One region of the Mangrovibacter phragmitis genome, then DNA from elsewhere that is predicted to be linked to it. Evidence: predicted binding sites of a transcription regulator. Region 1 holds the regulator's gene; each other region holds the start of a gene.
What was found. The regulator Fur, encoded in region 1, represses iron uptake genes when iron is present. The targets are predictions, from matches to a motif close to ATAATAATGAGAACNACTATCAA.

Region 1 (2,205 bases):
CGGTTTTGTTTCTCCTGCACTCACCACCATTAAAATCCCCTTGACTGACATGGTCAAACTGGCCGTTGAACGTTTGTTAGGTATCTCACCGCATACAGATAAATCTTGCGTGAGTTTACCCGGTGAACTGGTCATTCGCGATTCAGTAAAGAACCTCAATTAACCTGTCTGGTTGTTTTCACTTTTCTGACTGCAAAACCAATTTGTCTCACACAACAGGGAACACAAATCTGGATTTTCAGTCCGGTTATCTCGCCGAAATGTTCGGCCTGGAGCTTGCGGTTTTTACCGCAATTGAAATGGCGGAGTCCCCTGAAAGCGGTCACTCCAATGAAATTGCTTGTTATCAGGCAATAAAGCATACAAGGAAGACTGGCGCGGCGATAAGAGTGGTATCCGCCTGTGTAAAGCAGCGGCAAAGTTTAAATACGGCTCTGTGTCAGCGGTAATGTGCCGGTGCGCGCTGTGAGCCCGGATGGCAAGCGCGTACCAGCAGGGGCGTTATTGCTAAGTAATGCTGATTCGCTTGTGGGAGATGGAAGCCCTGCCAGCGGAACAAAGCTCACTGACAAAAAAACCAGGTATTAAGCCTGGCTTTTGTTGATGTCACATTACACAGGCTTACGGGTACACCCGATTATTTGGTGCCTTCGTGTGCATGTTCATCATCACGGCAATCGCCTTCAGCGCAATGACCATAGAGGTACAGACTGTGGTTTGTCAGGCGAATACCATGGCTGGTAGCAATTTCACGCTGGCGAGCTTCGATAGAATCATCGCTGAACTCAATAACTTTACCGCAGTCCAGGCAAATCAGATGGTCATGATGGTGCTGCTGCGTCAGTTCGAATACCGATTTGCCGCCTTCGAAGTTATGGCGTGTAACGATACCGGCGTCATCAAACTGATTGAGCACACGATACACGGTAGCAAGACCAATCTCCTCTCCCATGTCAATCAGTCGCTTATATAAATCTTCCGCGCTGACATGGTGATTGTCCGGCTCCTGCAACACTTCCAGGATTTTTAACCGGGGAAGCGTGACTTTCAGGCCTGCCTTCTTTAATGCGGTATTATTGTCAGTCATGCGGAATATGTCCTGTTGCTTGCAAAGTACCCGTGAATGGGCATACGACGTAATACGCTAAAGTTAATGCGTCTCATTATAGGTTTGACACTCCCTAAAGAAAACCGCAAGTCTCCAGCAAAATTGAAAAATAATAATCTGACAGCACTGGCACATTTACCAAAAAAACATGCTGTCAACTGGATCATTGTACAGCGCTAACGTGAAAAAGTTAAAAAAATGTAGCAATTATTTTTATCGGTTTTACCTATCAATCCGGCGCAATATAGTTGCGCCGTTGAATTATCAGGCATTAATAATGCTATCGAGCTGCATTTCTTCAGAAACTTGCTTAACCCATTTTTCAACACGCTCAGCTGTCAACTCTGGCTGACGGTCTTCATCAATAGCCAGGCCGACAAAGTGGTCGTCATCTGCCAAACCCTTCGAGGCTTCAAAATGATACCCGGCAGTTGGCCAGTGGCCGACGATAACCGCACCACGCGGTTCGATAATGTCACGCATTGTGCCAAGGGCGTCACAAAAATATTCGGCGTAATCTTCCTGATCACCGCAACCGAACAGGGCTACCAATTTACCCGTAAAATCAATTTCTTCCAGTGTAGGGAAAAAATCATCCCAGTCACACTGTGCTTCACCGTAATACCAGGTTGGGATACCAAGCAGCAGAATATCAAAGGCTTCAATATCTTCTTTGCTGCTCTTGGCTATGTCGTGCACTTCAGCAACATCTTTACCAAGCTGTTTTTGAATGCTTTTTGCAATGTTTTCAGTGTTGCCGGTGTCGCTGCCGAAAAAAATGCCTACGATCGCCATGAGTTTAATAACCTCTTGAAACTTAATGTTATGGTGGCGTGAGTTTGTCCACAGATAAGGCAATGATAGCAGAACAGCTTCCCATGCGGAAACAGCTATCACTACCGGGTGCACACGCTGCTACATGAAAAGGAAAAACTGGCCGGGAATGCGTGGATTATATATGACCGGGTTTTGTGTTATCTAACTGAGCCATCAACATCTCTTCAATAAGTTCGCTTCGGCTCATGTTACGCACCTGCGCCAGCTCATTCAGCGCATCTACCGCATCGGCATTCAATTTTAATTCCACACGCTTAAGC
Region 2 (2,205 bases), 620 kb from region 1:
CGCATTACACAAAATGAAAAACAACCCTTGCGGGTTATCGAAGGGGTTGCTGAACTCCATACCTGGCTCCTCTGTCATGAAAAATACGCTTTACTGGCCCAACAGTGGTGCCCAGAGCGTGGTTAATCCGCTGGTTAACCCACCGCGCCAGCAAAACGCGTCATGTCCGCCGTCAAACTGACGCCACAAAACGTTGTACTGTGCGTGTTGTAGTTGTGTATACATGGCCTGACTGGCCCGAAAGATAAGGGGCTCACGTAAGCCCGCTTCAAGAATGATACGAGGACTGCCCGTCGGGAGCTGGCCACTTTGCACCTGATGGATAAGCTCGCCATCCACGGTTTCCCCCCGGTTGGGCCACCAGTAGGAACCAGACAAGCTGAGCGCACAGCCAAAATGCTCAGGCCAGTGTAATGCGGCATATAACGAGGCCAGGCCACCGAAGCTTTGCCCGGCAACCACGGTATGTTGTGCGTCAGGATTAAAGGGGGCAAGCTGCGCAATACGGGGTAATAAGTCGTTTTTCACCGCCAGCCAAAAATCCGGGTTACAGGGTAATTCCCGGCTGCGATGAGCAGTATCGATAGCATCGACCAGTACATAAACGGCCGCGGGCAATTGCCCGGCCAGAGTCAGTGATTGCAGTACCGGCCAGACTGGCATGCTCTGCGCCCAAAACTCCCCGTCCAGCAGTATTGCCAGTGGCCGTTCGGCAGGATCAAAAACCTCACCAGTGGTGTAAACCCAAACCCGGCGGGTATTGTGCAAATGTTCGCTGTACCAGTTAATACACTGTGGTGCTGTGTAAGCCACTTGCGTGTTCTTCCACCCTGGTTGTTCTGGCGCATCCGGCAGTTCCAGACCTGAAACCGGGTGACCACGCCCCCCTCGCCAGCTTAGCGGGTTTAGTGGGTCAGCAATCGCCTGGGGTAACAACCGGCGCCAGCTTTCTCGCAGCGCCATTTTATCGCTCATGTCGCCCTGCATGACAGCTTCACTGAAGTCGTTTTCAGCGAGCGAGGGAATAAGGCAATAGCTGCCACGCCAGTGCGAACTTAATGAGGTGGTCCATGACCAGGCATCGGTACCCTGAGTACGTTGCAGAGACTGGGGAACCGCTTGCTGATGGTGGTCTGTGACCCCGGTAATATAGAGCCATACCCGGCGAACGGGTGAAGTTGATTCATCTCCATTCGGGTCACGCCACCAGAACGTTACCCGGCACTTATCTGTGCCTTCAGCCACCCACTCCGGGCTTTGTTTATGTTGCCACCACGCATGGCTCCCAAAAGCCAGTTCCATTGCCCAATAACCTCATCGTTAAAATGGTTTTTAACTGTAACAGGAATTGCGCATTATAGTATTGATAATAATTTTCATTTTCAATGTTATTATAATTCTCATGAATGGCTTTGGGATGGCAGAAGAAAAGTAACAAAACCCTGTTTTTAATCAGCGTTACTTCTTCAGGAATATCTGTTCTGGAAGATAATTTTCCCCAAAGGGAGAGAGTACAGGCGATGTTTCGTGGGGAATAACCAGTGGAGTTCAAACCAGAAAAACCTTATATGCGGTTTTTCTGGTTCCACAGCCAGCGCTGCGTGATTATTTGGTCAGCTCTGCAGTCATATGAACTTTGTTGTTCGTATTTGCTTCAGTAATATGGTAGGACGCTCCTTCCTGCTGTGCTTTTGCAGCAATTTTTGCTTCAGCGCTATCCAGCGTATCCGCGGTCACACTGACAGATTGTGCAAAGCTTGCAAATGAAACCAGAGTAAGAGCAGCGGCAGCAGCGATGGTTTTAATATTTTTCATAGTCATATTCCTTCATTTATTAATTCGTTAATCAACACAAGTGATTTGGTTGAACGATGCCTTAAGGTCAATGCACATATGGTAACTAATGAAATTATATCTATAATAACTAAAAGTGCGCTTATAATTACAACTCGCACATATTAATAAAAATAATCGGGTCTTGAAAAAAGAGATGATGAAGGAATACGATTTAAAATCAGTGGATTAAATGATGTTAACCAGAATAAACGGAAGGTGCCACCAGGATTATTACCTGGTGAGCAGGACAAATGCCCTGCTCACTGGTTGATGAAGGTTATTCTTCTTCGCCAAAGAACCAGTATCCCTGGTTTACCAGAGCAGTCAGTTCAGCGACAAACGCCGGGTTATTCAGCCCGTTACCCAGTT
Region 3 (2,205 bases), 410 kb from region 1:
TGCAGCATATCCATCACATGCATCAGGGTTTCATAATCCACCGTTTTATCCGCACGGAAAAAGATAGTGGTGTCTTTCTTCCCTTCTGTCATGGTGTTCAGGACATCCACCATGTTCTGCTCAGTCACAGGTTCATCGCCGATAAACAATGTTTTGTCTGCTTTGACTGACAGATACAAAGGTTTTTCCGGCCTGGGTTGCGGCTCGCTGGATGACCCCGGTAAGTTCACTTTTACGTCAACTGTCGCCAGTGGTGCAGCCACCATAAAGATAATCAGCAAAACCAGCATCACATCAATAAAAGGTGTGACATTGATATCGTGCATCTCGGCGCTGTCGTCTGAGTTCTCATTAAAATGCATAGCCATAAGGCATCAACCTGCACGCAGTTTCTGAGCTGGCTGGATATTACGTGTTTCACAGCTCGCAGCCAAATCCAGATCGCGGCTTTGCAGTAACAACACTTGTGCGGCCACATCACCCAGTGATGCTTTATAAGCGCCAATCATGCGGGCGAAAACATTATAAATCACCACGGCTGGAATCGCAGCGATAAGGCCAACTGCGGTTGCCAGCAACGCTTCAGCGATGCCTGGAGCCACAACGGCCAGGTTCGTTGTTTGCGACTGCGCAATACCAATAAAGCTGTTCATGATGCCCCAGACTGTACCAAACAGCCCAACGAACGGTGAAATTGCACCAATAGTCGCCAAAAAGCCATTACCGCGCCCCAGATAACGCCCGGTTGCCGCAACACGGCGCTCCAGACGGAAACTGGTACGCGATTTGATGCCTTCGTTATCAGTACTCCCTTCTGAAAGGACCAACTCGTCTTGTGCTTCATTAATTAACTGAGCACTCAAACTGCTGGTGTGAAAACCTGCCGCAGTTTCGCTGGCTTCATCTAAAGAGCGGGCACTTGAGAGTGCGGAATACTCACCATTAAGGCGGCGTTTCCAGGCAAGCAGTTCAGTAAATTTGCGAAAGAACAGCGCCCATGTGACCACGGAGGCGAACAACAGGCCAATCATGACCAGTTTCACCACAATATCGGCATGATGATACATACCCCAGACGGACAAATCCGCCTGCATCAAATTTTCTGCCACAGTCAATCTCCAGGACCAACATGAAAAAAACGAATATTGTCGGTATCATATCAAAATAGTGTCGAATTGATAGTCGTTCTCATTACTATTTACATAATGATCTGGCTCACACTCTGTTTCTTTGCGCCAGGACAGCAATTGACTGCTATTTATCGCACTTTTTCTTATGAAGGTCATTTCCCTGTGCCGGTTCCGCCAGAAGCGTGTTAACTTATTTAGACATCCAGACGTATAAAGGGACAGGCAATGTCAGAGAAACATCTTGAAACCGCGCTGATTACTGCTGGCCGTAACAAGCGCTATACCCAGGGCTCTGTGAACAGTGTTATCCAGCGGGCATCTTCGCTGGTATTTGAGTCCGTCAGTGCCAAAAAGCAGGCCACAGCAGGCAGGGCAACAGGTGAGTTATTTTATGGCCGACGCGGCACCCTCACACATTTCTCCTTACAGGAAGCTATGTGTGAGCTGGAAGGTGGCGCTGGTTGCGCGCTGTTCCCCTGCGGAGCTGCCGCCGTTGCTAATACCATTCTGGCCTTTGTTGAACAAGGTGATCATATTCTGGTAACCCGCACAGCATATGAACCGACCCAGGATTTGTGCACCAAAATCCTCTCACGGTTAGGCGTTACCACCTCCTGGTTTGACCCACTTGCTGGCGCAGATATTGCCAAACTGGTCCGCCCGGAAACGCGTATTGTTTTTCTGGAATCGCCGGGTTCCATCACGATGGAAGTTCATGATGTCCCGGCTATCGTCAAAGCAGTGCGAGAGAAAGCCCCCAATGCCATCATCATGATGGACAATACCTGGTCTGCGGGTGTGCTGTTTAAAGCTCTGGATTTTGGTGTCGATATCTCAATTCAGGCTGGCACAAAATATTTGATTGGCCATTCCGATGCGATGGTTGGCACAGCAGTTTCCAACGCCCGTTGCTGGGAACAGTTGCGTGAAAATGCTTACCTGATGGGGCAAATGGTGGATGCAGATACCGCGTATATGACCAGTCGCGGCTTACGTACCCTGGGTGTGCGCCTGAAACAACATCAGGAAAGCAGCATTGCTGTTGCCACCTGGTTGCAGCAGCACCCGGCTGTTG
Region 4 (2,205 bases), 120 kb from region 1:
CGGTACTATCGGTCACGTTGACCATGGTAAAACAACCCTGACTGCTGCAATCACTACCGTTCTGGCAAAAACCTACGGTGGTTCTGCTCGCGCATTCGACCAGATCGATAACGCGCCGGAAGAAAAAGCTCGTGGTATCACCATCAACACTTCTCACGTTGAATACGATACCCCGACCCGTCACTACGCGCACGTAGACTGCCCGGGCCACGCTGACTATGTTAAAAACATGATCACCGGTGCTGCTCAGATGGACGGCGCTATCCTGGTTGTTGCTGCGACTGACGGCCCGATGCCGCAGACTCGTGAGCACATCCTGCTGGGTCGTCAGGTTGGCGTTCCTTACATCATCGTGTTCCTGAACAAATGTGACATGGTTGATGACGAAGAGCTGCTGGAACTGGTTGAAATGGAAGTTCGTGAGCTGCTGTCTCAGTATGACTTCCCGGGCGACGACTGCCCGATCATCCGTGGTTCTGCTCTGAAAGCGCTGGAAGGCGAAGCAGAGTGGGAAGCGAAAATCATTGAACTGGCAGAAGCACTGGACAGCTACATTCCGGAACCGGAACGCGCTATCGACAAACCGTTCCTGCTGCCAATCGAAGACGTATTCTCCATCTCCGGTCGTGGTACTGTAGTTACCGGTCGTGTAGAACGCGGCATCATCAAAGTTGGCGATGAAGTAGAAATCGTTGGTATCAAAGAAACCACCAAAACCACCTGTACTGGCGTTGAAATGTTCCGCAAACTGCTGGACGAAGGCCGTGCTGGTGAAAACGTTGGGGTTCTGCTGCGTGGTACCAAACGTGATGACGTTGAACGTGGTCAGGTTCTGGCTAAACCGGGTTCAATCAACCCGCACACCAAATTCGAATCTGAAGTATACGTTCTGAGCAAAGATGAAGGCGGCCGTCATACTCCGTTCTTCAAAGGCTACCGTCCTCAGTTCTACTTCCGTACTACTGACGTAACGGGTTCCATCGAACTGCCGGAAGGCGTAGAAATGGTAATGCCGGGCGACAACATTCAGATGGTTGTTACCCTGATTCACCCGATCGCAATGGACGAAGGTCTGCGCTTCGCAATCCGTGAAGGCGGCCGTACCGTTGGTGCAGGCGTTGTTGCTAAAGTTCTGGGCTAATTAGTCTTCGAACTAAAAAGGGCGCTTCGGCGCCCTTTTTTATTGCACAAATTCTTACGTCTGCTCCTCGCCTTGTGATATCTGTACTCCGCTGTTATTTCTCAAAGCCGGGCTTGAATGCTTTAACTGCATCGTGCTGATCTTTTTACGAACCGTCTATTGTAATCATAACCATTCTCAATTAGAATTTGATCGTTATTTGTACTGGAGTGGTTATGTACATTTGTCTGTGTAACGGCGTTAGTGATAAAGCTATTCGCCAGGCGGTACGCCAGTTTCATCCGCAATCTTTTCAGCAGTTGCGCAAGTTTGTTCCTGTCGGTAACCAGTGTGGTAAGTGCATCAGGGCCGCGAGGGAAATCATGCAGGAAGAACTGATCCAGATACCAGAGTTTAAAGAAACGGCATAATTAGTGCGCTTTTTTTGACTTACTCTGCTACCCATCTACGCTTTTAAGTAGTGGAAGCGGAGAGAGTGACTATGAAAGGTGATGCTAAGATAATAACCCATCTCAATAAACTATTGGGAAATGAGCTTGTTGCAATAAACCAGTACTTTTTACACGCCAGAATGTTTAAAAACTGGGGCCTGACAAGGCTTAATGATATTGAGTATCATGAGTCTATTGATGAAATGAAGCATGCAGATAAGTATATTGAGCGTATTTTGTTTCTTGAAGGAATCCCCAATCTGCAGGACCTCGGCAAACTTCACATCGGGGAAGATGTTGAAGAGATGCTTCGTTCGGATCTCAATCTTGAAATGGAAGGGGCGAAGAATCTTCGTGAAGCAATTGCTTATGCAGATTCGGTTCACGACTATGTCAGCAGGGATATGCTTATCGAAATTTTGTCGGATGAGGAAAGCCATATTGACTGGCTGGAAACTGAGCTGGATTTGATCGGTAAAATTGGCCTGCAAAATTATCTCCAGTCCCAACTTAAAGAACAAGCCTGACACCACTATAGCGGAGGCGATATCTGAGTCTCCGTTTTATCTATCTTCCTGTTTCAGCTTACTATCAATTAAACCCCCACTTGTGCAATATCCATGACTAATTTAT

Region 2: the regulator Fur is predicted to act here: its motif matches at 1,358-1,380, upstream of fes (enterochelin esterase).
Region 3: the regulator Fur is predicted to act here: its motif matches at 1,176-1,198, upstream of exbB (tol-pal system-associated acyl-CoA thioesterase).
Region 4: the regulator Fur is predicted to act here: its motif matches at 1,300-1,322, upstream of bfd (bacterioferritin-associated ferredoxin).

Annotation. Positions count from the first base shown of each region.
Region 1 is NZ_CP134782.1:4,035,676-4,037,880, reverse strand. It holds gene MPHASIOC01_RS19625 (LacI family DNA-binding transcriptional regulator) at 1-163, shown strand, start outside; partial or broken gene MPHASIOC01_RS19620 (ChiP family protein) at 195-433, shown strand; gene fur (ferric iron uptake transcriptional regulator) at 638-1,087, opposite strand; gene fldA (flavodoxin FldA) at 1,373-1,903, opposite strand; gene ybfE (LexA regulated protein) at 2,061-2,205, opposite strand, start outside.
Region 2 is NZ_CP134782.1:3,419,889-3,422,093, forward strand. It holds gene MPHASIOC01_RS16475 (MbtH family NRPS accessory protein) at 1-60, opposite strand, end outside; gene fes (enterochelin esterase) at 91-1,302, opposite strand; gene MPHASIOC01_RS16485 (DUF1471 domain-containing protein) at 1,606-1,815, opposite strand; gene MPHASIOC01_RS16490 (cupin domain-containing protein) at 2,114-2,205, opposite strand, start outside.
Region 3 is NZ_CP134782.1:3,626,017-3,628,221, forward strand. It holds partial or broken gene exbD (TonB system transport protein ExbD) at 1-368, opposite strand, end outside; gene exbB (tol-pal system-associated acyl-CoA thioesterase) at 375-1,109, opposite strand; gene metC (cystathionine beta-lyase) at 1,356-2,205, shown strand, end outside.
Region 4 is NZ_CP134782.1:3,915,800-3,918,004, reverse strand. It holds gene tuf (elongation factor Tu) at 1-1,141, shown strand, start outside; gene bfd (bacterioferritin-associated ferredoxin) at 1,357-1,551, shown strand; gene bfr (bacterioferritin) at 1,623-2,099, shown strand.